Regions from separate parts of the Ruegeria sp. S84 genome, predicted to be linked through region 3. Evidence: riboswitches for the same ligand, from Rfam matches in the RefSeq annotation. Region 3 holds a riboswitch; each other region holds the start of a gene.
The links. A riboswitch is a leader RNA that binds a small molecule or an ion and turns the genes downstream of it on or off. The one in region 3 is predicted to bind cobalamin.
Positions count from the first base shown of each region.

Region 1 (7,799 bases), 780 kb from region 3:
GTCTGCAGTCTCAATAGCAGCATCAGATCCAACTGCACCCATCGCAACTGCATAATGTGCCCGAGCCATCGCAGGCGCGTCGTTGACGCCATCGCCGATCATCGCAACCATTTCGTGCTGTTTTGCCAGCTCCTCGATCGCAGCGACCTTGTCTTCCGGCAGAAGCTGAGCCCGGACTTCGTCGATGCCGACTTCGGCTGCTACCGCTCTCGCTGTTTGTTCGTTGTCACCAGTCAGCATGATGATTGACTTCACGCCCTGCGCATGAAGCCGGGCAACTATGCTTCGGGCTTCGGGTCGAATGCGGTCCCGCAGCTCAAGCAAACCGGTTAACCCGTTCTCATCCCCGACAACAACAAGTGTGCTTCCCGCGCTTTCGATTTGGTTGCGCAACTCGGCAGGGATGGACACGCCAAAGCCTTTCTCTACAGCGAAGCGGTCGGAGCCAAGCCAGATATCTCCACGCTCGGTACGGCCTTCCAGACCACGACCGGGAACGGTTCGGATGTCTTCAGCCGCCGATATCGAAATGTCGATCTGTTCTGCCCGGGTCAAAATGGCGCGGGCCAGCGGGTGTGAAGACCGAACCTCAAGGCTTGCAGCGTTCGCCAACAGCTCTTGCTCGGATGCGCCGCCCAGCGGATAGACATTGGCCACTTCAGGCTCACCCATGGTGATCGTGCCTGTCTTGTCCATGGCCAGTGCGGTGGTACGACCGGGGGCTTCAATATAGGCACCGCCCCTAATCAGAACCCCAGCCCGGGCCGAAGCGGTCAAAGCCGCAACGATTGAAACCGGTGTGGAAATGACGAGCGCACAGGGGCAGGCGATAACCAGCAGAACAAGTGCATTGTAAAACCAGAAGCCCCACGATGCGCCAAATGCAAGCGGCGGGATCAGGGCGATAGCCACTGCGACGACCATAACGATGGGCGTATAGATCCGCGCAAATTTTGTAACCCACTGCTCAACTGGCGCACGGCGAGCATGAGCATCACCGACCATCCGGATGATCTTGGCAAGCACGGTATCGGACGCTGTTTTCGTCGCACGTATTTTGAGGGTGCCTTCACCATTGATTGTGCCGGCATAGACCTCATCACCCAGCTCTTTAGGAATCAGCGCGCTTTCACCTGTGATTGGAGCCTGGTCAACGGCACCAGCCCCTTCGATGACTTCCCCGTCAAGTGGAATGCGATCCCCGCCTCGAACGATGAAGCTGTCACCGACAAAGACATCCGCCGCCGGGACCGTTGCCTCAGAACCGTCAGCACGAACCAGCCGAACCGTCGGGGGGGCCAGATCAAGCAGCGCGGATACCGCGTTGCGAGCCCGTCCGACACTCCAGCTTTCCAGATAAAGAGAAAGCGAAAAGAAAAATGCTACAGTTGCCGCTTCAAAAAACTCACCCAGTCCGATGGCACCAGCGACGGCAACAACCATCAGAAGGTTCATATCCGGCGAAAGGCGACGCGCCGAAGACCAGGCCTTGGGGGCCACCAGCCAGACGCCAAACAGTATCGCAACCGCGAATAAAACTGCCTCGGGCAAAGGCATCGGAACCTCACCATGTCCCGAAAACAGCCCGAGCGCACCGCCCATGCCGGTTTCAAAAATGTGCCAGCCAAAACCCGCTGCCCAAAACCCTCCGCTTAGAGTGGTGAACCGCCGCTGACGTGCAATATGCGCCGCCTGGTCCTGGGCGGCATTTCCGTCATCCCATGGTTTGGCGGTCATACCAGTACTGGCAACCAGCAGCATGACATCTTCGTCAGATAACTTGGCAGCACTTTCAAGAAGTGTCATCCGACCGTTGATCACATCAAATGCAAGATGCTCTTCGCCACCTGCTTTCGGGCCGACGACACGGTTCAGGATCGCCACCTCTTCGGCGCAATCAAGGCCAGAGACCTGAAAGCTTCTACCACCTTCAGGAATTGGACCGGCGGGGGCGATGTCGCCACACCCGCCGCTACCGCATGCGTGGTGACCATGTTTGTTTTCGTGGCCATGGTCGTGGCTATGGGTATCGGATGACATGATTGGACCTCAAGAATCTCTATGGTCCTTTGTAAATAGTTCCTACAGTAACTAGAGCTTCAATACCTTTTGTATTTTTTTCATCCGGGTTCTTTGCCTGCGATATTGTTAGTTCATTTCGTCTTGCGGGCCGGCCGTGTGGATGCAATCTAATTGCAGATGACGCAAAAAATTTGGAACAGATCAATGCAGAAACGGATCGCAATTACCATCACGTTAGTCTCGATTACGGCTGGTTGCTCAGCCCAGTTCACCGGGGCCAAAAGCAAAGCACTTGAACCAGGCAACGTGCCAGATTCGGTCGTAGCGCTGGCAGGGCCGGCGCAGGATTTGACCACAGCGCGCCTCCTGCCCGAAGACAATTGCTTTTGGTATGAGCACAGCGGACCCGTCGAGACGACATTGGTACCATTGCGCGCGACGAATGGCGCTCCGATCTGCATTGCGCGCGACGCCTGATCGAAATGAGGGCAGCGACGTCCATGTACGCTGCCCAATATTCATGAGCGGGCTGTGACGCTATCTTCGGCAGAGTATAGGAAAGCGGTCGAGCCGGTTTTCACGTTTGGGTAGAGGTCATTGATATGAGCCATGATCATTCGCACACATCCAGAACTTGCGCGACCGCCGATGCTTCTTGGCTCAGGCGTGCCGTGAATTCTGAGATATGTGTCTCGGTCTCCAACGTATAGATAAAGGGCACGAGAGCCGAGAGCATTATTCGGCCCGGGCTCCATTCCATTCCGGAATTCCGCGTATTCGGGGTTGCGCTCGATCATTGAAGCGGTTGGTGTCCAGTGTGGCCATTCGACCTTTCGGCGGATAACATAGGTGCCGGGCTCGTAAAGGTTCCCGCGCGCGATCGCTACGCCATAGCGCATTGCGGTCCCGCCTTCTTCGATATGGTAGAGATAGCGCGCGACGGCATCCACATGGATGTCACCTGGAACCAAACCATCATTTGCCGCGACGCGTCTTGGTAAAAAACGGTCATGAACACCCCACGGATTTGAGGTCATTGGATCGTAACCAATTGGCGTGACCTGACTGTCCCAATAGGTCTTCTGCGATGCGGTTGGCCAGGTTTTGGCGATCAATGGACTGGCCGCAGACGCCGAGAACAGCGCTGTGGTGGATTGAATGAAATGGCGCCTTGTAAGCATAGGTCTCGTCCTGGTTCACAAGTTTAACGTATTTGGATCGCACTATCGCGAATTAATTCGAATCTTAAAGCCTCTAGCAGCTAGAGCTTCAAGAGGTTTCAGGTAACGCTTGGTTTACCCAGTTGATCACGTGACCGGTTGCGTGAATCCTGCTTCGGTCGAGTTTACATTGGAATAGGTCGCAAAGACAATTGACACAGGCGAAGCCGCCATTGTAGCGGTGAATTGTTTTCGGTTCCTGATGGCGGAAGCCAAAAGGATTAAAAGGGAATACGGTTCGGTGTTTTCAATGGCGCCAATTCCGTAACTGCCCCCGCAACTGTGAGCGGAGAGCGATGCCAAGACACCACTGGTTCGTAATGGAACCGGGAAGGTTGGCGGAGCGAGCACCCGCGAGTCAGGAGACCTGCCGTAAAGCGCCGGGCTATGCCCAGACTGAACCTGTCGGCCTTACGGTCGATTCAACCTGACAAGCCGCCGGGTGAGGCGGTAGGGAGAAAGAACATGCATATCGAACCGGGCATCGTGAATGGTGCCAAAATCGCGCTTTCCTATGTTACCGCCGCAGGTGCGGCTACTTACGCAGCGAAAGAAACGTTTTCCACATTGCGTGCGAATGGACCTGCATCTTTTGTTATGCGCTCGGTGCTCGCCACCGTTGGGGTTTTCCTTTTCTTCGAAGTCCTGCCGCATTTCCCGGTTGGTGTCTCTGAAGTCCACTTCATCCTGGGGTCGACGCTGTTTCTGCTTCTCGGTGCTGCACCCGCGGCTTTTGGATTGGCAGCTGGTCTCCTGATTCAGGGTGTGTTTTTTGCCCCGTTCGATCTTCCGCAGTACTTCATCAACCTGACCACTCTGCTGGTGCCGCTATTTGCGCTACAGGCACTGGCCAGCCGCATCATCGCACCCGGCACAGCATATGTTGACCTCAAATATGGCCAAGCTCTTGCCCTAAGTGCGACGTATCAGGGAGGAGTAGTCGCATGGGTTGGGTTCTGGGCCTTCTACGGCCAGGGTTTCGGCGCAGAAACCATGGCGTCGGTTCTGTCCTTTGGCGGCGCTTATATGCTGGTAATCGTCATTGAGCCGATTGCTGATCTGGCAGTGCTTGCGGCAGCCAAGGCAATGCGCGGTTTGAACAGTACAGGTCTGGTGACTCCGCGTTTGTACAACGCTGCGAAAGCTTGACCAAAGTTTGAAGCGGTGTCCTAAACTTGGGTTGCCGCGAAACAACCAGTAGTCGCAGGACCAAAATTTTATTGTGGCGCGTCTCTAGGGCGCGCCACATTGTTTTTAGCCGCTAGAAACCTGTACCCAACGATCAGGGTGATTTGGGTCCTGTATTCGTAGGAAAAGATACCTCGTTTCCTTCCAAGTTTTGATCCTGTTGGTGACATTGTCCAGAATCAAATCGCCTTCACTCGAGCGATAAACTAAAACTGCATGGCCACTGCGATTGGTGTCTAAGACAGTTGCAATAAGTAGCTTCGTAGGATCCAGGCCGTTCTGCATTAGTTCAAACTTCTTTTGCAAAGCGAAATCTTCGCAATCCCCTGACCCCTGCATTGGTAGTGTCCAGTATTCCTTTGTCCCGTATTGGTTTTGATCCGAAACGGCGCGGATCCTCCGATTGACGCGCAAGTTAATCGCTTTAACGATCTGTTTCTCCCGCGCTTCTGGCAGACCAGAAGTACGAGTATTCGCGCACGCCCACGAATAATCTTTGCAGAGTGATTTGGCACCCGATGGCGCCTGAACCTCTCTATCTAGTTTGATCCAGGGAAGCTCAGAAGCTTGCAATGGAGCGGCGGAGACAAGGTAGCTGCATATGATACAGGCCAACGATAGATAAACTGGTAACCGTTCCGAGAGTTTTTTCTGAGCGGAAGTAGGTTTTGTCATATCTGCTTTCCCCATGCTCGTTTCTCCTGGGTATCTGAAGCTACCGAGCCAAGAGAACTCTATTTCAATCTTTTATGTTCATCGACGCATTACAACAGCTTATTCAATTTAAAATGCAGAGCAGCAAAGTTCGCGAGCGCGCAGTTTTTAGTCGTGATTGTGTGGGTGAGCTTAATTGAGATTCTTGCAGCGGCATAGAAGAAAACCCGCTAGTAGATCTGGGTTATAAACGCTTGAGGTTTGGGACGGATTTGGATGACGCGTCAAGCTGAACATCTTTGTGCAATGAAATGGGTATCAACCGTTCGCCGGGGCGCACCCTAACAGTGTATCTGCGATTATATGTTTCATGCGGCCAGATGTAACTGGCAATTGCAGATTTCCCCTGAACAAGGTGTGCAGGTTTTGATTGGAAATTCTAAAACAATGACTTCGTCGCTACACTCAGTCCTCTGTTAACGTGCATAGCGACGGGAGCGATGAGTTGGGCAGGTTCAGTGGCCTACGAGACATATTGCGTCAGGTTTCTATGATGCGTGCAAGTTTCGTACGATCGACTTTGGAGGCATGACGCTTGTCCATAGGGATGTTCTTAATCGAAATCACATTTGGAACGCCAAAACCAAGCGCAGATTTAGTCCAATCGTCGATGTGATCCGCGGAACCTTGGACGCAAAGTGTGGGGCCTGCTTTGGTATTGACGAGCGCGCATCGATCTACACCTGGCCATCTCTGTGCCGCGACTTCGATAGCAAAGGGGAAGAGCGTACCTGAAAAGACTTCAATTTCGGACCCGACGCGCCCCCATAACCATAAACGCCCGTCATCATCCAGCGCGCCAGCGTCACCGGTCCGGTGCCAAATGACACCACCTTCTTCGATTTTATTGTTCTTCGAGTGGGTCGGGTCCAAATACCCGTCATTCACATGTGCGCCGGCGACCTGAATTTCATTGTCGCGGATGCGGAGCGTGATTTCGGGCACCGGGTATCCCACAAGTAGACCCCTTCCAACAGCCATGTCGTGGTGATCCTTCACCGTGATATCCGCGGCGTCAAGATGGGCAATCGGTTCAGCCTCGGTCGACCCATAAACGCACACAACCGACAGGCTGTGCCGGGTTCTCAACGCCTCGACAAGACTCGGAAACACCGGACCGCCGCCGGTGAACACCGTGTGCAACGGACCGGTATCGTCGGATTGAACCAGTTTTTCACATAGCGATGGTGGGATGAGGGCCCGGGTGATCTGTTGCGTTTGAAGCCAGCTTTCCAACTGCACAGTCGACATGCGGTCCAGCTTGCTGAACCTCCAGTTGGGTAAAACACTTGTGCGCCCGGCCGCCAGATTGATCAGCGTGAACACCGGAAAGGCCACCAGATCGCGCTCGGCCATACGGCTGTCGAGCAGGTGTGCGATGGCATCGTGCTGCGCCATCAAAAACGCGTGCGAGCGCGGAATGGCTTTGGGCTGGCCGGTTGACCCAGAGGTAAAGGAAATAAGGGCGATATCGTCCGGTTGTACCTTTTGCGCCACCGGGTTACCGCGGCTTTTACCAGGCGTCAGCAGGGGCAGGGTCCAGAGATCCGGAACCAGAAACTTCAGCAAAGAATACGCACCCGCTGCACAGAACGCTTTTGGCTTCGTTGTTCGGGCGGCGTGGCGCAGACCGGCCAGCCCCAAGGCTGGCTCTGGTAAGACAACGGTTGCGCCAAGGGTCCAAAGCGCAGCCAGACTCGCATATAGGTCCGCGTTGACAGGCATGGCCAACAACACGCGATCACCTGACTGGATACCCTTGTCCTGCCACCGACCTGCCAAGTGCTGAACGCGCGTGTGCAGGGTTTGAAAGGTGATCTCGCGGCCCTTGCTGTCCACTATGGCTGTCCGGTCAGGAACCCGTTTAACCGCCGCGGCGAATTGGGACAGCAGGTCAGCCATTCAGCTTCCGTCCAAGCAAAGTATAGCGCCGGAATATTGTCGCGCCTTCCGCTGCACTGCGCTCGGCGGAGGTGTTGTCATCATGGATCAGCGCATGAATGGCGGTTTCGTACCCCATCCTGAGCGCCGCCTTGTGAAACCGGTGAGCCAGATGCCGTCCGGCGCCCGGTTCGAGACTTGCATAGGTCTTGAGGATTACGGATGCCGGATTGGGGCCTTCGGCATAATTGGGAATGCCAAACAGAAACCCGGCCAATGTCCCGTCATGGCGGCGCGCAAAAAGGATCAGCTCGCGCTTCATCATCGGCACAACCGGCATATACATGGCCAGGAAATCTGCCTCGGATATCGGTTTGTAGAACGCGTTGCCGGAAAATGCGCGAGTTGACAGGTCGAAGACCTGACGAAACAGCGCCTCGGGGTCTGTTCCGTCCCACTCTTCCACCACGAACCCGTCGCTTTCCGGCGGTGCTGACCCGGTTGCGGCTTGCAGCGACACCCGAGCCGAGAAATAGCGGCTGATCTCGGTGAATCCTGCGGATCGGAACACCTCAAGCTCATGCGGTTTGTTGGTGGGCTCCATCAGGAACGGAGCGGACCCGTCGCTGTCCGAGACGAACCGGTAACTGTGCCAGGTATCGCCTGACATCGGCCCGATGATGCGATCCAGGCCTGCGTCTTGCACCCTCTCGATCCCTTTGCGCAGGATTTCGGCACCGGCTTCGGACGTTTTGCAGGAAAAATCGCCGAAGG
Region 1 covers NZ_CM152618.1:3,708,333-3,716,131, forward strand. Annotated here, with positions in the region: gene AC1DFB_RS18655 (heavy metal translocating P-type ATPase) at 1-2,040, opposite strand, end outside; gene AC1DFB_RS18660 (hypothetical protein) at 2,227-2,499, shown strand; gene AC1DFB_RS18665 (L,D-transpeptidase) at 2,541-3,203, opposite strand; cobalamin riboswitch at 3,419-3,631, shown strand; gene AC1DFB_RS18670 (energy-coupling factor ABC transporter permease) at 3,708-4,391, shown strand; gene AC1DFB_RS18675 (transglutaminase-like cysteine peptidase) at 4,497-5,120, opposite strand; gene AC1DFB_RS18680 (AMP-binding protein) at 5,625-7,046, opposite strand; gene AC1DFB_RS18685 (hypothetical protein) at 7,039-7,799, opposite strand, start outside.
Region 1: linked by a shared signal. The riboswitch ahead of AC1DFB_RS18670 (energy-coupling factor ABC transporter permease) and the one ahead of AC1DFB_RS03785 (DUF1636 family protein) in region 3 are both predicted to bind cobalamin.

Region 2 (7,799 bases), 970 kb from region 3:
CTGCTTCAATATTGGGGGAAGCGCACCTCCTATATAGAGATCTAGATTCTTCCAATCCTTCAATAAAAACACGACTATGTCTGCATCTTCTATTTCTTCCGGCCTCTTATTCGGGTCAAACTTAGGGTTCCTAAGCGCAATTTCGCTGTAAAATGCGTCTAGGCTATCCCTATCCAATTCAGACAACACCATAAGCGTAAGCTTATCCGGGTTGTCGGCAGCAGCAATCCCGGTCGCGCTCTGGATGGTGATGACCAATGTTGCAATGGCAAAACAGAATATGCGTTTCATAATGCTCCAAACCAAGAAAAGGCAAACTTTTCTTAACACATTACCCGGGAAAGACTAAATTTCCTTCCGCGCCCGCAATGCCGCAGTAATTGTCCCATCATCCAGATAGTCCAACTCTCCCCCAATCGGTACACCCTGCGCCAGGGATGTCAGACGAACCTGCCCCTCCAACTGATCAGCAATGTAATGGGCGGTGGTCTGGCCATCGACGGTGGCGTTCAGGGCGAGGATGATCTCGGTGATACCTTCCGCCACAACCCGGTCCTTCAACCGGGGGATACGCAATTCATCCGGGCCGACCCCGTCCAGAGCAGACAAAGTCCCGCCCAGAACATGATAGCGACCCTTGAAGACCCCGGCGCGCTCCATCGCCCAAAGGTCGGCGACGTCCTCGACCACGCACAGCTCCCCGGTTGCGCGGGCTTCGTCGTTGCATATGTCACAGATATCGGTGGTGCCCACGTTGCCGCAGTTCAGGCATTCACGGGCGGTGACGGCCACCTGCTGCATGGCGTCAGAAAGCGGCGTCAGCAGCAGGGCGCGTTTGCGGATCAGGTGCAGCACTGCACGGCGGGCCGAGCGGGGGCCGAGACCGGGCAGCTTGGCCATAAGGTCGATCAGATTGTCGATGTCGCTGTTCGAACTCACCGTGAGACCCTCGCAATTGGGCCGGGGAAACACGCCCCGGCCATAGATCCGTCAGGAGGGTGTATCAGAACGGCAGCTTGATGTCTGCGGGCAGGCCCATGCTTTCGGTCAGCTTGGCCATTTCTGCCTGTGAACGTTCCTGCGCCTTGGTTTGGGCGTCCTTGATCGCGGCGAGGATGAGGTCTTCGACCACTTCCTTATCGTCACCGTTAAAGATCGACGGGTCGATATCCAGACCTTTCAACTCGCCCTTGGCGGTCGCGGTGGCCTTGACCAGCCCGGCACCGGATTCGCCGACAACCATGATGGTGTTCAGCTCTTCCTGCATGTCTGTCATCTTGGTCTGCAGATCCTGCGCGGATTTCATCATCTTGGCCATGTCACCCAGGCCGCCTAAACCTTTTAGCATCGGTAATCTCCTGTCACTCGATTTGTGGCCTAGATACGAAGCGTAACCGTGCGGCACAAGAGGTCAGGATACTCCCGCCCGTCGTCAAGGTCTTTGGCAAGACCTTTCCTCCCGTTGGGCCCGGCAGCGCGCAAGGCGCGCTGCCGGGCCCAAAGCCGCTCAGGGGTATCGGCGCCAGCCGATGGCCCGTGGCGGGTGCGGGAGCATTTGGTTGAGGTGCGCTTATGCTCGAAAGTCAGTCCTCTTCAAACGGGTCCCATTCGTCTTCGACCTCGGGCAGGGCTTCGGTTTCGACTTGAGCGGCGCGTTGTTCTGCGGTTTCGATGCTCTTGATCCGCGCTTTCGGGAAATGAGTCAGCACTGCTTGCACCAGAGGATGCTGTTCAGCCTCGGCTTTCAGGGCCAAGTCTGCAGCGTCCCGTACCTCGGCAATGGTCGGTGCGTTGCCCTCAGCGACAATAGAAACGGCCCACCGGTTGCCTGTCCAACGCTGCAGCGACGCGCCCAATCGTTGTGACAGGTCGGTCGGGGCGTTGTCGGTTGGGGCAAACTCGATCCTACCCGGTTGGTAGGATACCAGACGCACGCCGTTTTCGACCTCGACCAACAACTTCACGTCCCGGTTGGCTCGGATCAGTTCGACCACATGTTCAAATGTTGGATAGCGTGCCAGCGCTGCCTGCACATCTTGGGCCAGCGCAGCTGTTGGCCCGCCTGCGTTGCCGCCGATTCCCGATGCGGCATAGACCGATCGGGCCACAGCCTGTGGCGCGGCAGGAGCATGTCCCGGCGCACCGATTCCCTTGCCGGGGCCACCATTGGGCGGCGGAGGCGTATCTTGCAGACGCTTGATCAGCTCCTCCGGGCTAGGCAAGTCGGCCACATGGGTCAGGCGGATCACGGCCATTTCCGCAGCCATCATTGCGTTGGGTGCGGCGGAAACTTCCTCGAGCGCTTTCAGCAGCATTTGCCACATGCGTGTAAGGACTCGCATGGGCAGAGCCTCGGCCATTTGTTGACCTCGGGCGCGTTCGTCGGGGGAAACGGTGGGATCTTCGGCGGCATCCGGGGTGATCTTGACCACCGAAACCCAATGCGTGATTTCAGCCAGATCGCGTAAGACGGCGAGTGGATCAGCCCCTTCGGCATATTGCCCGCTCAGCTCGGTCAACGCGCCTGCAGCATCGCCGCGCAGGATCATATCCATCAGATCCAGCACCCGGCCCCGATCGGCCAGCCCCAGCATCGCGCGCACCTGATCCGCGCTGGTTTCACCGGCCCCGTGCGAGATCGCCTGATCAAGCAGCGAGGTCGCATCCCGCGCCGATCCCTCGGCGGCCCGGGTGATCAGCGACAACGCATCCTCGGCAATCTGTGCCCCTTCGGCATCTGCAATCTTGCGCAGCAGTCCGATCATATCCTCCGGCTCGATCCGGCGCAGATCAAAGCGCTGGCAACGGGACAGGACGGTCACCGGGACCTTGCGAATCTCGGTGGTGGCAAAGATGAACTTCACGTGTTCGGGGGGTTCTTCCAGCGTCTTGAGCAGCGCGTTGAAAGCGCTGGTCGATAGCATGTGAACCTCGTCGATGATATAGATCTTGTAGCGCGCGGATGCAGCGCGATAGCGTACGCTGTCGATGATCTCGCGGATGTCATTGACACCGGTGCGGCTGGCGGCGTCCATCTCCATCACATCGACATGGCGGCCCTCCATGATGGCTACGCAGTGTTCACATTGACCGCAGGGTTCGGTGGTAGGGCCGCCGCTGCCATCGGGACCGATGCAGTTCATACCCTTGGCTATGATCCGAGCGGTCGTCGTCTTGCCGGTACCGCGGATGCCGGTCATGATGAAGGCCTGCGCGATCCGGTCCGCCTCGAAGGCGTTTTTTAGAGTGCGCACCATGGCGTCCTGACCGACCAGATCGGCAAAGGTTTCGGGGCGGTATTTGCGGGCAAGAACCTGGTAGGCGGGGCTGGGCGTCTCGGTCATGTCTGCTCTGTCGGATTCGCGTTACGCCGCAGCGTAGAGGCCCCCGCCGCCCGCGTCCACAGCCAGCCGGGACGATTTTCATTTTGGAATGCGTGGGTATGCGGCTAAAATCCACTCTATTCTATTTACTGGACCAGTATGTTGTTGGGTGAAGTTTGTTTGGGGGGAGATTATGTCGCAACTGGTGGTTTATGCGTTGCAGGTCGGCGGAGGCACCTTGGCCTTGTCCTCGATGCCTGGGCGTGGAGGAACGTATGCAGAAGACCTTGATCTTATCGCAGACTGGAAGCCCGGGCTTGTGATCTCGATGACGACTGAGGTTGAGATGATTCAGGATGGTGCGCGGAATTTTGGCGCTGATATTCAGGGGCGTGCCAGCAGATGGGTGCATTTGCCGATCGAAGATTTTGGCACGCCACCCAAGGAGATTGTGGAGCGCTGGCCCCGCGTTGGCGCGACTGCCCGTCAGGCGTTGTCAGGTGGTGGCCGTGTGCTAGTGCATTGCCGTGGTGGCTGTGGCCGATCCGGGATGGTGGTTCTGCGTCTGATGGTTGAATGCGGTGAACGGCCTGAGGCGGCATTGAAGCGATTGCGTACGGTGCGTCCTTGCGCAGTCGAGACAAATGCCCAGATGCTTTGGGCCGTTGAACCGGCCCGTGTTCAAGCCGTTTGACGGCCTAGACACCAACATGTGGCGAGATTTCGCCACCGGTATGTGGTACCAGAAGCGAAGCCTCAAGCATGGCGCACGGATGGTTCCTCAGCAGGTCAGAGGGCAGGCTGCTGAACTCGGTCCCGAACATCATGTCAGCGTAGTCATCAAGCCGGTCGATCGCAGTTTCAGGATCGGCGCCGCAGAATACGCGGATCTGATCACATTGGGCGCGAAAGCGGGCGGTACACCCCTCTGGGCAGTGCGACAGGTCTATGCTGCCTTCAATTTCGAACTCAGGTTTTGTGATCGGCTGTGCAGACGACATGGCCTGCGTCAGAGCCCGCGCCATCTGCGCCAATGCGGGGCAGGGTGCGCCAGTACGTTGGCACACGGTCGCCGTGAATTCGTGTGTTTTGGTCTTCCAGATCATCAATGCGCCCTCCGCGCGCAAGGCTAGGGCGTGGCACAGGTTGGTCGTTGCGGAGCACGATCAAACCCGTCCCGGACACCCCGCCCGAGTTTCGGTTCTACATCCGATGGCAGGTCTCCTGACTTGCGGGTCATCGCTTTGCCGACCTTCCCAGCTTTCAAGGCCAGTGGTATCTCGGCATTGCTCTCCGCTTACAGTTGCGGGGGCAGTCTCGGACTAGGTTCTTTCCGGATTTATCCGGGCAGAACCGCACCGTGTTCCCTTTTCATCCCGGCCCGATTGGGCGCGAGAACCATCGCGCCATGGCTAGCGGCTGCGCCGTGCCCGAGTCAAGAAGATTGCGTCAGGCAAGTGACGTACGGTCCAGCCACGTCAACCTTGACTTGAGGCGCTTCGGGTGAACTGATCAGTTCAGTCGGTATTGGAGGGCACCATGTTGGTCACGCAGCTGGCGGTTGTGACCGAGGATTTTCAGATCCCGTCCGACCCGGCAATGTTGTCGGCGCGGCTTTACCGTCCGGTTGCCGACCCCGAAAAGGTGGTCGTCATAAACGGTGCGACTGGGGTGCCGAGGGATTACTATCAGTACTTCGCCCGATGGCTTGCCGAAGAACAGGGCATGGCCTGCCTGACCTATGACTACCGGGATTTTGGTCACTCTTTGGTGGGTTCGCAAAAGCGGTCAAATGTCACCATGGCCGATTGGGCGTTGATCGACATTCCAGCCGCCCGGGCCGAGATGCGCCGACGGTTTCCGCAGGCCAAGCTATGGAGCATCGGTCATTCCTTGGGCGGAATGTTTGGCCCGATCCAACCCGATATCGATCAGATTGACAGGATGATCTGTGTCTGTTCGGGTCTGGTAACGCTGGCGGATCACCCTTGGCCTTATCGCGCTTTGGCGGCGTTGTTCTGGTATGGTCACGCGCCGCTGGTGGTCAAGGCGCTTGGCTACCTGCCCGGGCGGTTGGTCGGGTTTGGATCGGACCTGCCTGCCCAAGTCTATTGGCAATGGCGCAAATGGTGCACCGCCCCCAAAAGCTATGTGCCAGAGATCAGCACGACACTGCCCGCCGCCCGCTGGAAAGATTTGGGCAAACGTGTCGATCTGTTTACCTTCGCAGATGATGAAATGGTGCCGCCGGATGCTGTCTGGCGTCTTGCCGATCTCTATGGACCCAAAGCCGGGCGCCATCTGCTTGCACCAAGCGAATTCGGAGTGTCCAAGATCGGCCATATCGGTGCATTCGCAAGACGGAATGCGGCAGTCTGGCCTAGGCTGATCGCCTGATAGCGCTGGGCACCGGTAGGTCGGTGCCCAGCTTCGTTATAGCCCTTTACGGGATTTTTTCTCGTGCATCACGCTGCGCACCATCTTGCCGAAAGCCTTGTCACGGGCGCGGGCCTGCGCCACCGAAGCGGAATTGTGTTGGTCTTCGCGCCGCAGCTTGCGCCAGCGGTCCAGCCGCGCGGGATCAAGCGTACCAGCGTCGATTGCCGCCTGCACCGCACATCCGGGCTCAGACTCGTGCTGACAATCCGAGAAGCGGCAATCCAGGCTGAGGTCTGAGATGTCCGAGAACACCTCATCCAACCCCTCTTGCGCATCTAGCAGACGTAACGCGCGCATGCCGGGCGTATCGATCAGCCAACCGCCGTTGCGCATGCGATGCAAGGCGCGTGCCGTTGTCGTGTGCCTGCCGCGCGCATCGTCTTCACGGATACCTGCGGTGGCCTGATCCTGCCCCGTCATCCCGTTGGCGAGCGTCGTTTTCCCAACGCCGGATGATCCAAGCAAGGCGCTGGTTTGTCCTTTCGGACACCACGACAGAACTTGTTCGAGACCGCCGTGATCCAGCGCGTTGACCGCAAGTACCGTCAGAAACGGGGCGAGCGATTGGGCCTGATCTACATAAAGGCTCGGATCATCGCACATGTCCGACTTGGTCAGAACGACCACCGGATAGCAGCCTGCCTGATGCGCCAGCGCAAGATACCGCTCCAAACGTGGCAGATTGAAATCGGCGTTGCAGGAACTGACGATGAACAGCACATCAACATTTGCAGCGATCAGCTGCGCCGCTGCCCCTGTACCTGCGGCCCGGCGCTGCAGCAGGCTGCGCCGGTCCAGCACGCGGCGTATGCGTTTGTTTTCATCCGCCAGAACCCAATCCCCAACGGCATATGCGCCGGTTGATTGATCCAGAGATAACAAAGGCGATTCACCTTCAGGGCTCAGCCCGATCAGTCGATCCCGGTGTACGGCCGAGATGCGATACGGTAGAAGTGACGGATCAGCCGTATGCTGAGCCGCGAAATGAGAGGACCATCCGAGGTCCGATAAGGAAAGTAACATTGGTCTGCCTGTGATCAGAAACAGCAATCCCGCCGGATGGCAATCGCGCATCCGCTGGTGATGTGTTCAGGCAGTCAGTTGATCGGAAAGGATCAGAACCGGTCTGCCCGAAGGGAATTTGCTACAATCATAAACGCCCTCCTGCGGCTGATGGGTTCTAAGTGAGAGGTTGGACATCGACCCAAGCGGGGCTCGTTGTGGCTGCTTCCTTCCGGACCTGACCAGGTTGGCGAGGCGCTCGCCCGCGCCAACCTCTCAAAGCCGATATAGGTGCATCCCCTGAAAATGGCAACCCGTCAGAAGGTCAGATGAATACGCATGAAACCATCCGCATCGTCGGGCAGAATGCGTGGATGATACTCAGCAAGCTCTGCAACATGGTGTAGCGCGCGCGGCCCCGTTGTCAGGATCGCGCCCTGCCTTTGGTTTGGTACAAAAGAAAAGGGGCGCGGTGCATGCGCGAGTGGGTCGGCGGGCAATGTGCCCGCGACGTATTTGCATAGAATATCCTGTATGCTGATCTGAGGCAGGTCAATCATACGGGCTTGTCGCGCAATTGGAAAATGACCACCGCCATTGGCGCGGTAGTTATTGGTGGCGACAAGGAAACTCTGGTCAGGCGCAATCGGCTGCCCATCGAATTCCAGGTTGCGTATGCGGGAAAATGCCGGATCAATCACTCGACCGAGCGTATCGAACCGCGCCGGTTGCGAAAGATCGATCTGGTAGGTGACGCCATGCAGGACATCGAAGTTGAAGCCTGTGCGCTGAGGATCGGCAAGATCGATCGGGGCGTCTGATCCAAGTTGATGGAACAGCCCGGCTGACATCTCAAGCCAGTCCCGAATCTGAGAACCTGAGGCCAGCACCGCGCGCAATTCATTAGGAAAGACACTGAGATCGGCGATATGTCGAACTGAAATCTCGCCTGAGGGGATATCCGTGTAGTACTTGCTTCCTGCGCGCCCGCCGAACTTTGCCGGGGCGGCTGACGATATGATAGGCAAATCTGCC
Region 2 covers NZ_CM152618.1:3,518,972-3,526,770, forward strand. Annotated here, with positions in the region: gene AC1DFB_RS17615 (hypothetical protein) at 1-291, opposite strand, end outside; gene recR (recombination mediator RecR) at 346-939, opposite strand; gene AC1DFB_RS17625 (YbaB/EbfC family nucleoid-associated protein) at 1,004-1,348, opposite strand; gene AC1DFB_RS17630 (DNA polymerase III subunit gamma/tau) at 1,584-3,344, opposite strand; gene AC1DFB_RS17635 (phosphatase domain-containing protein) at 3,517-4,017, shown strand; gene AC1DFB_RS17640 (hypothetical protein) at 4,022-4,429, opposite strand; cobalamin riboswitch at 4,521-4,741, opposite strand; gene AC1DFB_RS17645 (alpha/beta hydrolase family protein) at 4,863-5,720, shown strand; gene rsgA (ribosome small subunit-dependent GTPase A) at 5,757-6,785, opposite strand; RNA gene ffs (signal recognition particle sRNA small type) at 6,945-7,043, opposite strand; gene AC1DFB_RS17660 (bifunctional 2',3'-cyclic-nucleotide 2'-phosphodiesterase/3'-nucleotidase) at 7,082-7,799, opposite strand, start outside.
Region 2: linked by a shared signal. The riboswitch ahead of AC1DFB_RS17640 (hypothetical protein) and the one ahead of AC1DFB_RS03785 (DUF1636 family protein) in region 3 are both predicted to bind cobalamin.

Region 3 (7,799 bases):
CTAACCATTGCCCAGGACGTCGCGGTCGCCCATGGCGGCACGCTGGTACTGTCAAACAAAGCGGAGGGCGGCGCATGCGTTATCTTGTCACTCTGATCCTGTGCCTGTTCGCCAGCGGCGCAGGGGCTCAGGATTGGGAAGACCGACAAATATTCAACGAAAGTGCCGACGGCCCCCGACTGCGGGTCATTTCCAGCACCGATACCGCCCTGTTTGCGCCGCTGATCGAGGATTTCGTCGCCCAGAATCCAGCGATATCGGTCGAATATCTGGTGACCGGCACGGCCGATATCGACCGACGCGTCCGAGCCACGCCAGAAGCGTTCGACGTTGTCGTTTCCAGCGCGATGGACCTGCAACTGAAGCTCGCGAATGACGGATATGCGCTGGCGCTTAACGATCTTCCGCACCCCCCTTGGGCGCAATGGCATCAAAGCCTGTTCGCCTTCACTTCGGAACCCGCAACCATCGTTGTCAACCGCACCGCGTTCGAAGGACAACCAATGCCGCAAACGCGGCAGGAACTGATCGAAGCGCTGCGCGCCCGCCCGGATGATTTTCGGGGCAAAGTCGGCACTTATGACGTGCGCCAGTCGGGATTGGGCTATTTGTTCGCCACGCAGGACGCCCGCGCCTCGGAAACCTATTGGCGCTTGATGGAGGTTTTGGGCGGCCTGGACGTGCGGCTGTATTGTTGTTCGGGCGACATGATTAACGACCTGGCGGATGGTACGATCGCGGTGGCCTACAACGTGCTTGGCAGTTATGCGGCGGTACGAACAGAAGGAAAGGATGCCCTTCAGATCATTCTGCCTTCGGATTTTCAGACGACGATGATGCGAACCGCCATGGTAACTGGCAAAAGCCGCTTGCCGGAGGAAGCGGAGACCTTTGTCCGGCACCTGACCACGCTGAATCCGGAATCAATGGCAGCACTGCCACTTCTGGACACGCAGGACTCCACGACCGAAAGCGCAGCGATAGCGCTGGACCCTGCGCTGTTGACGTTCCTCGATACGCTGAAGCGCAGAAAGTTCCTGTCTGCCTGGGAAAGTGCCGCTATTCAAAAATGATCGGACTTAGACAACAACCCTATCCGTCATCGCTGAACTTGTTGCTTAACACTGTTGACGCTGGAAGACATCAGCCAGCCCAGATTACGTCGCACGAATCTATAATCAGAAAATGATCTCGGCTCAAAGTTTCTCGACGGCCACTTGCGCCCCCATGATGGCCTTGAGCCGCAGCCCCGCAGAATGTGCCCCGAGGAATTCGTGGAACGCACGCATCACGTCATCTTTCCACCAACCGCGCCTGTGATAATCGTCAAGCATGATTACGCCGCCTTCGATCATCTTGGGCAGCAAAGCACTCAGATCCGTTTTTACGCCCTCGTAGGAATGGTCGCCGTCCAGATAGGCGAACCCGATGCTTTGATCTTCAAACAAACGCAGCGCTGGTCGCGAATAGTCGCGAATGATCGAAATTTGCCCCTTGGCAATCTCGGTGCTGTATTTGCCCGTCACTGCCTCGTAAATTCGATCCATATCCTTTTGAGTGCGCGCTCCGGCAAGCGAAGCACCGCCATCCGGGTCTTGCTGTACTTGCCAGGGATCGATGAGGCACAATTTCGAGGGCTGCAGCTCTTCCAGCAGAATCCGCGAAAACTCGCCCTTCCAAACGCCAATTTCAACGCTCAGCCGTCCATGCGGCATGGTCTTGAGCATTTCGCGCCGCAGGGAATCCTTCCGCTCGCGCTGCTCAGCTTGCTTCTTGCGGCGATCCTCAGCAGATACAGCTTCACCCATAGACGTCTTCTCCGGTAGAGGAATTTTGCAACGCTTCAACCAGATCAACCCAGTCCGGTCTGGCTCTCAATTCTTCGGCTTTCGATCTGTGCCACTCACATGCTTGGTGATGGAGGTCTGCCAATTGCGGATCTGCCATCATCTCAGCTTTGATGTCGTGCATAGCCGGCATGTGTTCCAGAATTGAGCGATCCTCAACATCATTGTGGTTCATCATGAGCCAGTATTTGAGCCCTTGATCCTGCCCCACATGATTGGTGCGCCCACGGTCGCGCTTGACCAAAAAGCTATCAGTGCTGCGCACAGCATAATGATGAATGCGCGCGAATTCATGGCTGAAACCACGCCATGCTTTCCATTTCACTTGGTCTGCTGGGTAGAGGTTCCCGCCCGAATCCCGCCACAACACGCCTTCGTATGGCGCGTCAGGGTTCGGTGCATCTTCTGGATTGATCCTGGGACGATGGGCGCGAAAACGGCTGAATTTTCCGTTGTTGCGGAACAGCGTTTTGAACCCTTTGGTCCGGTGATGCGGATAGCCGTCTTCGTTGGCGGCCAGAAAGAAAGTCTCAGGTACAGGTCGATCAACGAAATCGTTCTGACCCGCGTTTCCGAACATGCGCCAGCAGATCGAGATCGCGTCCGCCACGCCGCTGGCCTCAACGAGGCTTCTTATATCACTATTGGGTAAACGGATATTGATATACTCGTCCACATCCAAACTGAGAATCCAATCCGATGACAGATAGCTTGGGTGATTCCGCGCAAGCGAAAATGCACGAACCTGCGGCGCGGCGCGCGGACCCAGCCTGTTTCGTTCGTGGTGAGCCCAGCCAAGCGCTTGCAACCGTTTGCCCATGGCATCGGTACCATCAGCGCAATCATTGGTATAAATCAGAATGTCATCAAAACCGATTGCGTGGTTGTAGGCCACCCAATCGATCATGAAAGGCCCTTCGTTTTTCATCGTTGTTACGATGAGAAAGGTCTCATTCGTCATAAGTTGTTCTCTTGCCTGTGCCGGTGTCGGACTCCTGTCGACCTGTTTAGAATAGCCCCAGAATTTTGTCCAACCAGGTCGCCAGACAGCCGCAACGCTTGCCGATTATTTGATCTACCGATTCTGCGGGATCACCTCGTAACCCGGTTCTTCTGGCTCGTCGTCCAGCATCTCGGTTGGGAACCCTGGCGCCTGGATCTCCAGTCCGGTCGCGTCCTCTAGCCGCCTGATGATGTTCGGGGACAGTTCACGCTCACCATATCGCGCGATGCCATCTTCGAAAATCTTAATCATCAATGGGTTTATCTCAAGGGGAACTCCGGCACGGTCGGCGACCTCCTGAAACAGACCGATATCTTTTTTCACCAGGTCCATGGTGAAGGAAATATCGCGCGAGCCGTTCAGGATGACCTGACTTTCGGTCTCGTGCACGAAGGATGTGCCTGACGATATCTTGATCGCCTCATAGGTGGTTCCAAGGTCCATGCCGGCGGCCTTGGCTGTCACCAATGCCTCGGCACAGGTGATCAGGTTGGCGGTCGCCAGATAATTGGTCAACACCTTCAGAACAGAGGCCGAGCCCAGATCGCCCGTGTGCAAAATGCGCCGCCCCATGGTGGTCAGGAATGGCAGGATACGTTCAAAAGTCTCACGATCACAGCCTGCGAAGATCGAGATATTACCCGTCGCTGCCCGGTGACATCCGCCCGAAACCGGGCAATCCACCGCTGCGCCGCCTCGTTCGATGACCATTGCGCCAAGGCGTTTGACTTCGGCTTCGTCGGTGGTCGACATTTCCATCCAGATTTTGCCAGGGCCGACCTCTGGCAACATTTCCTGCATCACCGCATCCGAGGCCGCAGGAGAAGGCAAACAGGTTATAACAGCATCGCAATCGCGCATCAGTTGCGCCGGGCTTTTGGCGGCTTTGGCACCCTTGGCGACGAATTCGGTCACCAGATCCGGGTTCAGGTCATGAACCGTCAGATCGATACCGTTTCGTAGCAGCGATCCAGATAGCTTGCCCCCTACATTCCCCAGCCCGATAAACCCTACTTTCATGCGCGGTATCCTCCTGTTCGCATCTTGCTGCCATGCCAGCACGTCGTTGCAGAAGTATCATGCCGCCCAGCGACCCCGACAGGTCGCTTTTTATCCGCTTTTTCACGGATCGGCGCGACTCGCTTGACAAGCAACCCTGCCCTGCCGCATGTCCCTTTCGTTGGTGTCTGCGAGAGCAGATGAAAAGGGAATGCGTCAGCGGTTTTTGCCGTCAAACGCAGCCGCCCCCGCGACCGTGACCGGAGAGGGTGCCCAAAGCCACTGGCAGTATGGCCGGGAAGGCGGGACATCCGACAGAGGCCTCCTCTGACATCCGCAAGCCGGGAGACCTGCCAACGCCCGAAGATGAAACCGGACGGGGTGTTCCGGTGTGGGGCTGTGATCGGCCCGCATGAAACCCCGTCCCCCACGAAGAGGATTTGGGGGGATGAGAGACATGACCGAGACCGCACCGGTCGAACTGTTGGTTTGCACTACCTGCCGTCGCGGGCTGCCTGTCGAGGATGACGCCCAGCGCCCCGGCACGTTGCTGCACAAGGCGCTTGAACAGGCGGGCCTGCCCGAAGGCATTACATTGAAAGCTGTGGAATGCCTGTCGAATTGCGATGAAGGCTGCTCGATCGTGCTACGCGGAGGACCGGATCGCTGGACTTTCGTGTATGAGCATTTGAACGAGATCGACCATGTCGAAACCATCGTCGAAGGCGCAGCCAAATACCTCGCCACCGAGGACGGTTTGGTCAAATGGCGCGAACGTCCCGAACATTTCCGCAAAAACTGTGCGGCCCGCATTCCCCCGATTGGAGCCCTGAAATGAGCAATCTTGAGAAACTCCCCGTCACTGTGATCACCGGCTTTTTGGGCTCGGGCAAAACCACTTTGGTGCGACACCTGATGCAGAACCCGCAGGGCAAGCGTCTGGCGGTGGTCGTCAACGAATTCGGCGATGTCGGCGTCGATGGCGATATCCTGAAATCCTGCGCCATTCCTGATTGCCCCGCGGAAAACATCATGGAACTGGCCAATGGTTGCATCTGCTGCACCGTGGCCGATGATTTCATCCCGACCATCGAAGCCCTGATGGCACTAGAGCCGCGCCCTGATCACATCCTGATCGAAACCTCCGGTCTTGCCCTGCCAAAACCGCTGCTGAAGGCGTTCGACTGGCCCGATATCCGCTCGAAAATCACCGTCGATGGCGTGATTGCTCTGGCCGATGCCGAGGCTGTGGCCGCTGGTCGGTTTGCTCCGAATGTCGAGGCGGTGGATGCGCAACGCATGGCAGATGACTCGATTGATCATGAAACTCCCTTGTCCGAGGTGTTCGAGGATCAGATTTCCTGCGCCGACATCATTCTGCTGACCAAGCCCGATCTGGCTGGCCCGGAAGGCGTTGCGAAAGCGAAAGAGATCATCGCCGCCGAAGCGCCCCGCCCCCTGCCCGTAGTCGAAGTGGCTGAGGGTGCCGTGGACGTCCGCGTCGTGCTGGGTCTAGAAGCCGCGGCCGAGGATGACATGGACGCGCGTCCCAGCCATCACGACGGCCATCACGATCACGAGCATGACGATTTCGAAAGCATCATCGTTGAACTGCCCGAGCAAACCGATCCGATTGATCTGGTCGCCAAGATTGAACGATTGGCCAACGAGTTGAATATCCTGCGCGTCAAAGGCTATGCCGCCGTTCAGGGCAAGCCCATGCGCCTACTGGTTCAGGCCGTCGGTGCGCGCGTGCGTCACCAATATGACCGCCCGTGGGAGCCCGGCGAAGACCGTCGCTCGCGCCTTGTGGTCATTGCCGAGCATGACGATATCAAAGAGGCCGAGATCCGCGATATCCTCGTGGGTGTAACCGAGGCTGCCGAGTAAGACCTATGCACGTCGTCTTCCGCGAAAGCCATGGGCTCGAAGAAACCGAGACCCCGACCGATCTGGGCCAGAGCCCGGCGGACCTGGTGGTGCTGTCCTTTTCCGACAGTGACCTTGGCGCTTTCGCGGCGGGATGGCATCGTGGAGGTGGGCCTGAAGGACGCATGCCAACGATGCGGCTGGCCAATCTGACGGCGTTGAAGCATCCCCTCTCAGTCGACACATATGTCGAGCAGACACTGGAGGGCGCAAAGGGCATCCTGATCCGTCTAATTGGCGGTGTGCCTTATTGGGCTTACGGACTGCAACAGGTTCTGGCACTGGCGCAAGCCAACGGAATTGCGCTGGCCGTTCTGCCTGCAGACGGGCGCGAGGATACACGACTGGACGACTACTCTACCCTACCCGTCTCGACCCTGCGGCGGCTGGCGCATCTGTGCGACACCGGCGGAGAGGTCGCGGCGCAAGCCGCTCTGGCGCAGATGGCACTGGCAGCGGGGTTGTATGCAGGTCCGGTCATGGGCGCGAAGACCATCCCCGAATGCGGCGCCTGGTGCCCGGATCGCGGTGTGATCCCGGCAGAAAACGCTCTGTCAGGTGATACGAAACGTATCATCGTGACCTTTTATCGCGCATACCTGACCTCGGCAGATACCGCCCCAATTGCGGCGTTGATCCGCAGCTTGCGGGCGCGGGGTTTTGAGGCCGTCGGCCTGTTTGCCTCGTCGCTCAAAGCACCAAATGCCGCCGATTGGCTGCGCGAGACTATTGTGGCGCTGAAGCCTTCGGCGATCGTCAACGCCACCTCATTCTCAGGCAAGGGCGCATCAGGCACCTCACCTCTCGATGTGGCAGAGGTGCCGGTCTTTCAGGTGGCGCTGGCCACCTCACGCCGCAAAGCGTGGGCTGACGCAGAACGTGGCCTTTCACCAGCTGATCTTGCCATGCATGTGGTCCTTCCGGAAGTGGACGGGCGGATCAACGCGGGCATCGTATCCTTCAAAGAGCCGGGCAAACGCGACCCGCATCTCGAGTATTCTCGCTTCGCTCATCGGGCTGAACCCGAACGGATCGAAGCCATCATCAACCGCATCTCCGGCTGGCTGAACCTTCACGACAAACCCAAAGCGGAGCAGGTTCCGGCGCTGGTACTATCGACCTATCCCGGCAAAGACTGGCAGATGGCACATGCAGTGGGTCTGGATGCGCTGGCCTCGGCTGAGGCAATGTTGCTCGATCTGCAAGGCGAAGGGTATGACACCGCGCCTGCCGAGCCAATTGCTGAAACTCTTCTTGATGCCCGGATTTCATGGCCGCTAGAGGATTATCAGGCGGCGCTGGCGGCGCTGCCGGAAACACTCCGCGCCGATCTCAATAAGGTTTGGGGCACTCCCGAAGACGACCCTGCTTTCACAAACGGCGCATTCCACTTCACTGCGCTGCGTCGCGGAAAGGCTCTGATCGCGCTGCAGCCCGAGCGCGGCACACCCGAACTGCGCGATGACGACTATCACGATCTGTCGCGCACACCGCGCCACGCCTACGTCGCCTTTTACTTGTGGCTGCGCAAAGGATTGGGCGCGGATGCGCTGATCCATATCGGCGCGCATGGCACGCTGGAATGGTTGCCGGGAAAATCAGTCGCCTTGTGCAACGAATGTTGGCCCGAGGCGTTAATCGGCGATCTGCCGGTGATCTACCCCTTCATAGTCAACGACCCCGGCGAGGCCGCGCAGGCCAAGCGTCGGATCGGGGCGGTCACGTTGGGCCATATCCCACCCCCGATGAAGGAAAGCGGCACACCAGATCGCATGGTGCGGCTGGAATCGCTGTTGGACGAGTTCTCGAACGCGGACGGGCTAGACCCCAAACGCCGCGATCGCCTGCAGGAAGATATCCGGGACGAGGCGCAGGCGATCGGGCTGGAAAGCGATCTTGGCCTCGATCAGGCCACCTGTACCGCCGAGGCGATCACGCGCATTGACCGATTTGTCTGCGACATCAAGGAAAGCCAGTTCGGTGATGGGCTGCATATCTTTGGGCGCGTCCCCGATGAGACG
Region 3 covers NZ_CM152618.1:742,644-750,442, reverse strand. Annotated here, with positions in the region: gene AC1DFB_RS03810 (sensor histidine kinase) at 1-96, shown strand, start outside; gene AC1DFB_RS03805 (ABC transporter substrate-binding protein) at 75-1,073, shown strand; gene AC1DFB_RS03800 (class I SAM-dependent methyltransferase) at 1,197-1,808, opposite strand; gene AC1DFB_RS03795 (glycosyltransferase family 2 protein) at 1,801-2,808, opposite strand; gene AC1DFB_RS03790 (NAD(P)-dependent oxidoreductase) at 2,923-3,870, opposite strand; cobalamin riboswitch at 4,015-4,221, shown strand; gene AC1DFB_RS03785 (DUF1636 family protein) at 4,307-4,687, shown strand; gene cobW (cobalamin biosynthesis protein CobW) at 4,684-5,739, shown strand; gene cobN (cobaltochelatase subunit CobN) at 5,745-7,799, shown strand, end outside.

Region 4 (7,799 bases), on a different replicon from region 3:
TTCCGTGTGCAGGATACCACCCCGAATATCCGGGCTTTGGTTCAGCAAGGGATGAACCTCAGCAATCTCCTCTGGCGTCAGCAGCTTACAAGGCACGCCGGCGGCTTCGGCGATCGAGATATAGGACTGGAACTCATCCCAGCGCTTTTCGGTATTAGCCACCCGCAGCTGTCCTACCTTACGCAGTCCGACCGAACTGCCCATCTTCTCTTCCACCTCGGTGTAGATGCGGATGGTTTCCATCGTCATCTTCGACACGTTGTGCGACCGCACAAAGGTCACTAGCAAACCAGCCGCATGCCACGTCGAACCCGAGGTCAGTGTGGTGCGCTCCAGCATAACGGCATCGGAACACCCATGTTCGGTCAGCCCATATAGAATTGACGCCCCGACGCATCCGCCACCGACAACCACGACTTTTGCATGTGACTGCATACTGCAACTCCTTCAACTTGTGCACGACCAACCGGGGGTCGCATTGCATGAGGAAAAATCGATATGAACGCCAAGGGTCTTGAGGACCTTTGATACATCCTTTGATCATGTCTCAAACGGTTGTCGCGAATTTTCACCGTGAACCGCTGGCGGGCAATTGCAAAAAGATTCACTTTGAATAAGATCAGCTAAGCCTAATCTTCGGATAGTGCTCATATAATATTGGACGTACAAACCATCACAGGTCAAATCACCTTGCTCAACCGGCCCTACGATCTTCCACCTGTAAGTTCGCTTATCAGCTTTGAGGCTGCTGCGCGGCATGTAAGCTTCAAGACCGCTGCAGAAGAGCTGAACGTCACGCCGGCCGCAATCAGCCATCAGGTCAAAGCGCTGGAAAACGAGCTGCAATGCGCGCTGTTTCTGCGCCATCATCGCGGCGTGGAACTTACTGAAAGCGGTGCTTATCTTCTTGTTGCCCTTCAACGTGGTCTGGAAGGCATCAGCGAAGCACTTGGGCAGTTGCGGCGTCAATATGACAGAAAAGGTGTGACGATCCGCTCAACCACGGCTGTCAGTTCACTTTGGCTCACCCCGCGCCTTGCGCAATTCTGGAAGCAATACGGACATGTTTCCGTGACGCAGGTCGTGACCGACCTCGGCATCGACACGTCAAAATGCGACCTAAGTATCCATTACGGCGATTCCAGTCGCGAAACGGGCATCTTCAAGACACTATTTCACGACAAGATCATGGCGCTTTGTAGCCCAAGGTTTGCGCAACAGAATCCCATCAAACGTGTTGAAGATATTGCCAGGGTCCCCCTAATTCATCTCGACGCTCCGGATACCGGCTGGACCGACTGGCGTGCCTGGACCCAGAAACTCGGCTATGAAGGCCCCCTGAATTCCGCGCATCGGGTCAACAATTACACGATCGCGCTTCAGGCCGCGCAGGACGATATGGGCGCGGTGCTGGGATGGGAGGGACTGACCTCGGAGCTGACCGCATCCGGAAAACTGGTCAGACTGTTGCCGCAAACCATCTCATCGCAACTGGATTTCTACGTGAAACTACACAACACCTCATCCGACCGCGCCAAGCTTGTGTTCAAGTGGCTCGGCCAAGCGGCTGACGGAAAGGTTTAAACTCGGCTCAGACCTGATCAGGACGAAATATCTTGTGAGCGAAGATCGAGGGCCTTACCGTTGATTTCTCGCAGTCCTGAATAAAAGCAAGAATACAAACACCGATCCGATTGAAGTTGTGACGATCCCCACCGGCAATTCCTGCGGAGCCAGCATAAGCCTGCTGAGAATGTCAGAGCCGGTCAACAAGGCAGCACCAACCATAGCGGCGGTAGGTAGAAGGTTTTTGTGCAGGGGACCTGCGATCCCGCGTGCAATATGCGGCACCATCAGACCGACAAAACCAATCACCCCGGCTACGGAAACAAACACGGCCGTTGCCAACGCTGCGGTGAAAAACATGCTGAACCGCAGACCCCGAACCGGCACACCCAGAGTAGCGGCAGTCAAATCCCCGGTCAGCAGCGCATCCAACCAGCGGCTGCGATAAAGCGAATAGCTCAGGATCAGCAGCAGACCGATGCACACCAGCGGGAACGTCTCCCAACGGGCCAGGCCCAGCCCCCCCAGCATCCAGAAGATGACAGAATGGGCGGCGCGGCTATCGCCGGCGAAAATCAGATAGTTGGTGATGGCCGAAAACAAAAATGACACAGCCAGACCCGCAAGGATCAGCTTTTCCGGTGCGCTGGTGCGAAGCCCATGAACCAGCGCCAGCACGATGCCCGACGCCACAAGACCGCCGCAAAAGGCAGCCAGAGGCAGAGTCCAGAAACCCAGAATATCTCCGGTCACGGTAATTACAAACACCGCCCCCGCTGCCGCGCCCGAGGACAGGCCGAACAGAAATGGATCGGCAAGGTCATTACGTGTGGTCGTTTGCAGCACCACGCCAACGATGCCCAGCCCGGCACCGATCACGGCTGCAAACAACGCGCGGGGCAATCGCAGGTCGAATACGATCCTATGCAGCGGCGACATCTCTCCGTCCTGCAACCCGGTACCGCGCAAGATCGCGGTGAAGGTCTCGGACAAAGGTATCGAGGTTGTGCCGTAGATTGTGGAAATCAGCAAAAGGGCGGCCAGAACGACCGCCCCCAGCAACAACGTCAGGCCCAATCGGCCCATATCAGCTCTGACCCGGATGCATCGCGCGCGCCATCTTCGAGATCGCTTCGATATTTGCCGGTCCGGGCGTCAGCTCTTCGTAGCGCAATCCGATCCAGCGTTCGTTCTTGACGGCATCAGTCTGCGACATGACGGGATGTTCCTGCAGGAACTTGAAGGTGTCCTCGGCGCCATTGCCGGTCTGATAATCCAACAAAACCAGGAATTCCGGGTTCGATGCGGCAACGGCCTCCCACGAAGTGCGGCCCCAGCTCGTGTCCATGTCATGAGTGACGTTTTCACCACCAGCGGCTGTGATCATCGCATCGGGAATCGCGAATTTACCGGCGGTAAACGGAGCATCTGCAGGACCATCCAGAAGAAAGACGCGGGGCTTGGGCAGTTCAGCAGTCTTGGCATCGATCGCTGCCAGCTGCTCTTTCCAGCCCGAGACCAGAGCCTCGGCCTTGTCTTCGACTTGCATCACCTTGCCCAAGCGCAACACATCGCCAAACAGAAGATCCATGCTGGCTTCGGGGCGATCCTTGTCCAGATGGACACAGCTTTCCGTTAGAACCAAGGTCTTGATTCCGAACGGTTCCAATGTATCTGGGGTCACATCACCACCCGGCTTCATGCCATAGTACCAACCTGCAAAGAACAGGTCGGGTTCAACCGCCACCAGGTTTTCGACGATCGGATATTTCGGCGCAAGCTCGGGGATGTCGCCGCGCAGAGCATCAAAATCAGGGCTGGTCTTGTACCAGCCGGTGATGCCGGTCAGGCCGACGATCTTGTCCTGCAGACCCAATGCAAAGGCCATATCGGTCATGTTCATGTCATGCACAACCAGGCGCTCGGGCGCGGTATCAAAAACCAGCGGTTCGCCGCAGTTGTCTACGGTGACTTCTTGCGCAGCAGCACCGCTTGCCATGGCGGTGGCCAACGCCACGGGCCAGATGTATTTCATCTCAGTGTGTTCCTTCGACTAAGTTGAGATTGTGGTTCTTCGAATATCAAGCGCCGGGATCACGCGGCCTTCGTGGAGAAAGCAGAGGAAATCAACGCCAAAAGTTTCGCGGACTCTTTCGGGTGTCAGCACCTTGTCCACCGATCCAAACTCGATCATGCGGGTCGATTTCATCAGCGCCACGTGTGTGGCGAATTCGGGGATCATGACCAGATCGTGTACGATCATGACCACGGTGATCCCAAGCTCGGCGACCAAAGACAGCATCCGCCCTTTTGCATCAGGATCCAGATGGTTGGTCGGTTCGTCCAGAAACAGCAACGAAGGGTTCTGCGCCAAAGCACGTGCGATATGGGCACGCTGACGTTCGCCTCCGGACAGTTGGGCCATGCGCTTGTCCGCGAGATTGGCGAGACCGGTCAGGTCTAAAATCCGGTCCAGCTCTTGCGCGTGGCCTTCGGCAGAGCGGTCCGCACGGATGGGTATTTGCCCCAGCGCAACATAATCGCGCAACGCCAAGCGTCCATCGGGCAGTTCCTGCTGACCTACCACTGCAATCATGCGCGCACGCTCTTTGGCGGAGAGCTGTTTCAGACTGCGTCCTTTGATCCGAACATCGCCAAGTGCCAGCGGCTCAGCGCCGCACAACAGATTGAGAAGCGTCGTTTTCCCCGCCCCGTTCGGGCCGGCGATAGCTAGAATGGAACCCTCGTCCAACTCGAACGAGACGCCCTGCAACAGGACATCTCCGTTAAGGGCATAATACTCAAGGTTTTCGGCAATCAGAAAGGGTGGCAACGTCATTGCGATGCCCCCTGTTCGATCTGCGGCATGCGCGAGAGGGTTTTATTGAACAACGCCTGCGGGCGATCAGTGGCATTTGTCCAGCCATTCGGGCTTTCACGATACTGCGCTGCAAACTCAGCCAGCGCCTGCACCTCATCCGCGGTCTGAATGCCACCAAAAAGGTATTGCGCCTTTCCTACGGCCTGGAACCCAACCGTTCTGGGACTATCGCAGCCTGCCATGCAAGACGACGCGCGGATCGCAAAACTGCGAGGTAATTTCCCAGTCAACGCATCGCAAATTTCATCAAGGGGCAGCCCTTCAGTGCAGCTTTCGCAGACTAGAATGAAATGATCAGGCGTATCTGGCATGGTCCACTCCACTTGTTTCCAAGCGCATGCGGAAGCTGCCGACAATGTAAACACGCGATTGACGCGCCATCAAAGCCTCCTTCCAGGACGCCCCGCCCCGGGTTGGTTGAACATCTGATGGCAGGTCTCCTGACTTGCGGGTCCGCGCTCGGCCAACCTTCCCGACCCTGTGGACCAGTGGCTGTTTGGCCTTGCTCACCGCTTACAGTTGCGGGGGCAGTTACGGAATTGGCACCTTTTGGCAAACCTCACCGTATTCCCTTTTCATCCCGCGGCAACACCACCGGGAACCATCAATCGACTGAGTGCCCGAGAACACCGGACACGTCAATGATAAAGTCGAAGGCACCCAACTCTGGTCGAGGATCGAGCGCCGGCAACTACGTGTCCGAAGCACCAACCGAATAGCTTGGGCTGCGCGCCGAATTTGTCTGGCTGCGGCCGTCCATAGTTGGTGTGTTTGGAAATTAGACAATCTGAGGTAAGCTGAACAAATTTAGAGGTTTAGCTTTGTCAGCACCTTACCCCTGTTTGATCATTGCCTGGGTTTATCCAAGGAGACGGTTCTTTGACACATGTTTCGCAAAACGCATTGCCGCCGGATATTGTTGATGATGTCATTGACCACAATCTCGAGGCCGTTGCACGGTGGAAAGGCCATCGCTTAAGGGCTCAGCATGGGCGCAGTCACGGGTGCGTGGCTGCAACATTCACTGTCAGAAACGATCTACCAGAACAGTTCCGTCACGGCCTGTTTGAACAGCCCGCTGCCTATTCAGCCGCACTTCGCTTTTCCAACGGCGCGCATCTGGATGACCGGAAATCGGATGCCCACGGGATGGCGATCAAGCTTTTTGACGTGCCAGGCCCCAAGCTGATCGACGCCGAGGCACTTGCGCATCTGGGGACCACACAACTCAGCGACGAGTTCGATTTCGTATTGGTCGATCAGGATGTGTTTCCCAGCTACGTCCCCGATGAATATGAGCGATTGGGCAGGCTTGTCGCCACATTACAAGCGGTCCAGCACGCGATCAAAGGGCGACGAAAATGGAGCCTTAGGTTGATCACCAAAGGGCTGCGCGCAGGATTTCGCGCCTTCCTCACTCGTGAAGGCAAGCGTCAGTTTCGCGTCGCGAGTGATTTTGCCTCGAACTATATGCACTCGCCTTTTGAGGTCCATTTCTGGTCGACAACACCGTATCGGCTGGGCCCCGATCTAACGGTCAGATACTTGGCCCGCAGCGCGAAACCAAAAATTCCGGCACATCCGGTAGACGACCCAGATGGGATCGGGCAGTGTTTGCGGCAAGACGTGGCCGATGGAGATAATCACTTCGAGCTGTGTGTGATTGAGCCCCCGCGCCCGGCCGACGAATTCGATGTGCTCGACAATCGCATCCGGTGGGCATGCGACCCGCAACCAGATGCACCTCTTGATCCGTACCATCATACCGTCACGCCCGTGGCGGATATCACGATTCCCAAAGGTGCAGAATTTGATCCGCAGAATGGAGACGCGATGAGCTTCTCGCCCTGGCGTGTCACGGCAGATCACGAACCTTTAGGACCGATTAATGCGATCCGGCTCAGAACCTATCTGAGCTTGGCCCGCGCCCGGTTCCCGAATCGATGACCAAACGGAGATGTATTGATGCTGGACGTTGATGATCTGATCAAACTCGGATTCAAGATCTCCCCACCCGTTACGAGCTATTTAGCCGCGATCAGGCTTGCAAACGCCGCGAAGATCCACCGACCGCGGCCCTATACGATGGGCGCAGACTACACGACATGGCCCGGCGTGTTTTCCCATCGCTGGATCGGTCGGCATACAACGCCAGAAGACCTCTCACCCGTCCTGCCGTCGGAAAGCGAAGTTGCTGATCTCTTTCGCCGACGGACACAAATGGATGGCAGCCCGCTTACCTTGATGTGCCCGCAAGGATCGACACTTTTGTTTATCTCGGCCGCACAATGGTTTACCGACAGTTTCCTGCGCACCTTTGGGGCGAAAGGACCGGTTGATCAGACGGATTCGAACCACGAGGTCGATCTGTGCCAAATCTACGGGCTGAACGATTTTCAGACCGACATGCTGCGCGAACGCGATCCCGATACCAATGAATTAACCCACCGGTTGGCCTTTCGTCTGGATACACAAGGCGAGATGTGGGCCCCGAAGCTGTTTCAAAAGAACCAATCCGGTGGTGTTAAGCTTGCGCCCCCCTTTGATGGCAGTCTTGCCACTGGCGAGAATTACGGAAAGCCCCTGCACGATCCATGCAAGCTGTGGAATGCGGTGAAACGGGCGCATCCGGGTCTCAGCGATCACGCGATTGACCAGCTACTGCTCGATTTTCATGCAACCGGGCTCGATAATGGCAATGGTACCATAGGTTATATCGCGATCAATACACTGATGTTGCGCGCCCATAACACCTTTGCCGATCTGTTGTGGCGCGAAAAGCGCGGCATATCAGGCTGGGATAAAGAGCGTGTGTTCCAGACTACACGCTGCACCTTGATCGCATTGCTGATCAAGCTTGTGCTTGAGGACTACATCGCCCACATCGCCAATATGCCTTTCAAACTACCCGTTGGCGTCAATCGCTGGCAACCGTGGCATCATTCCAACCAGATCGCGATTGAGTTCAATTTGCTCTACCGCTGGCATTCGATGATCCCCGAGCGATTCATAATCGACGGCGCACAGGTTGGCCCGGAGGGGTTCAGATTCAATCCACGACTGGTCGAACAAACAGGCTTGGCGGAAATGATCCGATCATTGTCGCGCCAACCTGCGGCCCGCATGTCGCTGCGCAACACGCCCGATTTCCTGTTCCAAAGGCCTGCGCCCGGTGCTCCTGCCCCTGTCGAAGCTACAATTGCCCTGACGCGTAAGGCGCGTCTTCCGTCGCTGAACACTTATCGTCATCATTTCTGCCGCAAACCGCATTCAAGCTTTACTGAGATGGTTGGTGATCAGCCGTTTGCGGACGAATTGATTGCCGACCTGAGCCGGCTTTATTGCGACGTCA
Region 4 covers NZ_JBWPVF010000001.1:127,784-135,582, reverse strand. Annotated here, with positions in the region: gene AC1DFB_RS19365 (GcvT family protein) at 1-435, opposite strand, end outside; gene AC1DFB_RS19360 (LysR substrate-binding domain-containing protein) at 691-1,584, shown strand; gene AC1DFB_RS19355 (FecCD family ABC transporter permease) at 1,639-2,652, opposite strand; gene AC1DFB_RS19350 (ABC transporter substrate-binding protein) at 2,654-3,601, opposite strand; gene AC1DFB_RS19345 (ABC transporter ATP-binding protein) at 3,620-4,405, opposite strand; gene AC1DFB_RS19340 (DUF1636 family protein) at 4,402-4,758, opposite strand; cobalamin riboswitch at 4,861-5,068, opposite strand; gene AC1DFB_RS19335 (catalase family protein) at 5,327-6,394, shown strand; gene AC1DFB_RS19330 (peroxidase family protein) at 6,413-7,799, shown strand, end outside.
Region 4: linked by a shared signal. The riboswitch ahead of AC1DFB_RS19340 (DUF1636 family protein) and the one ahead of AC1DFB_RS03785 (DUF1636 family protein) in region 3 are both predicted to bind cobalamin.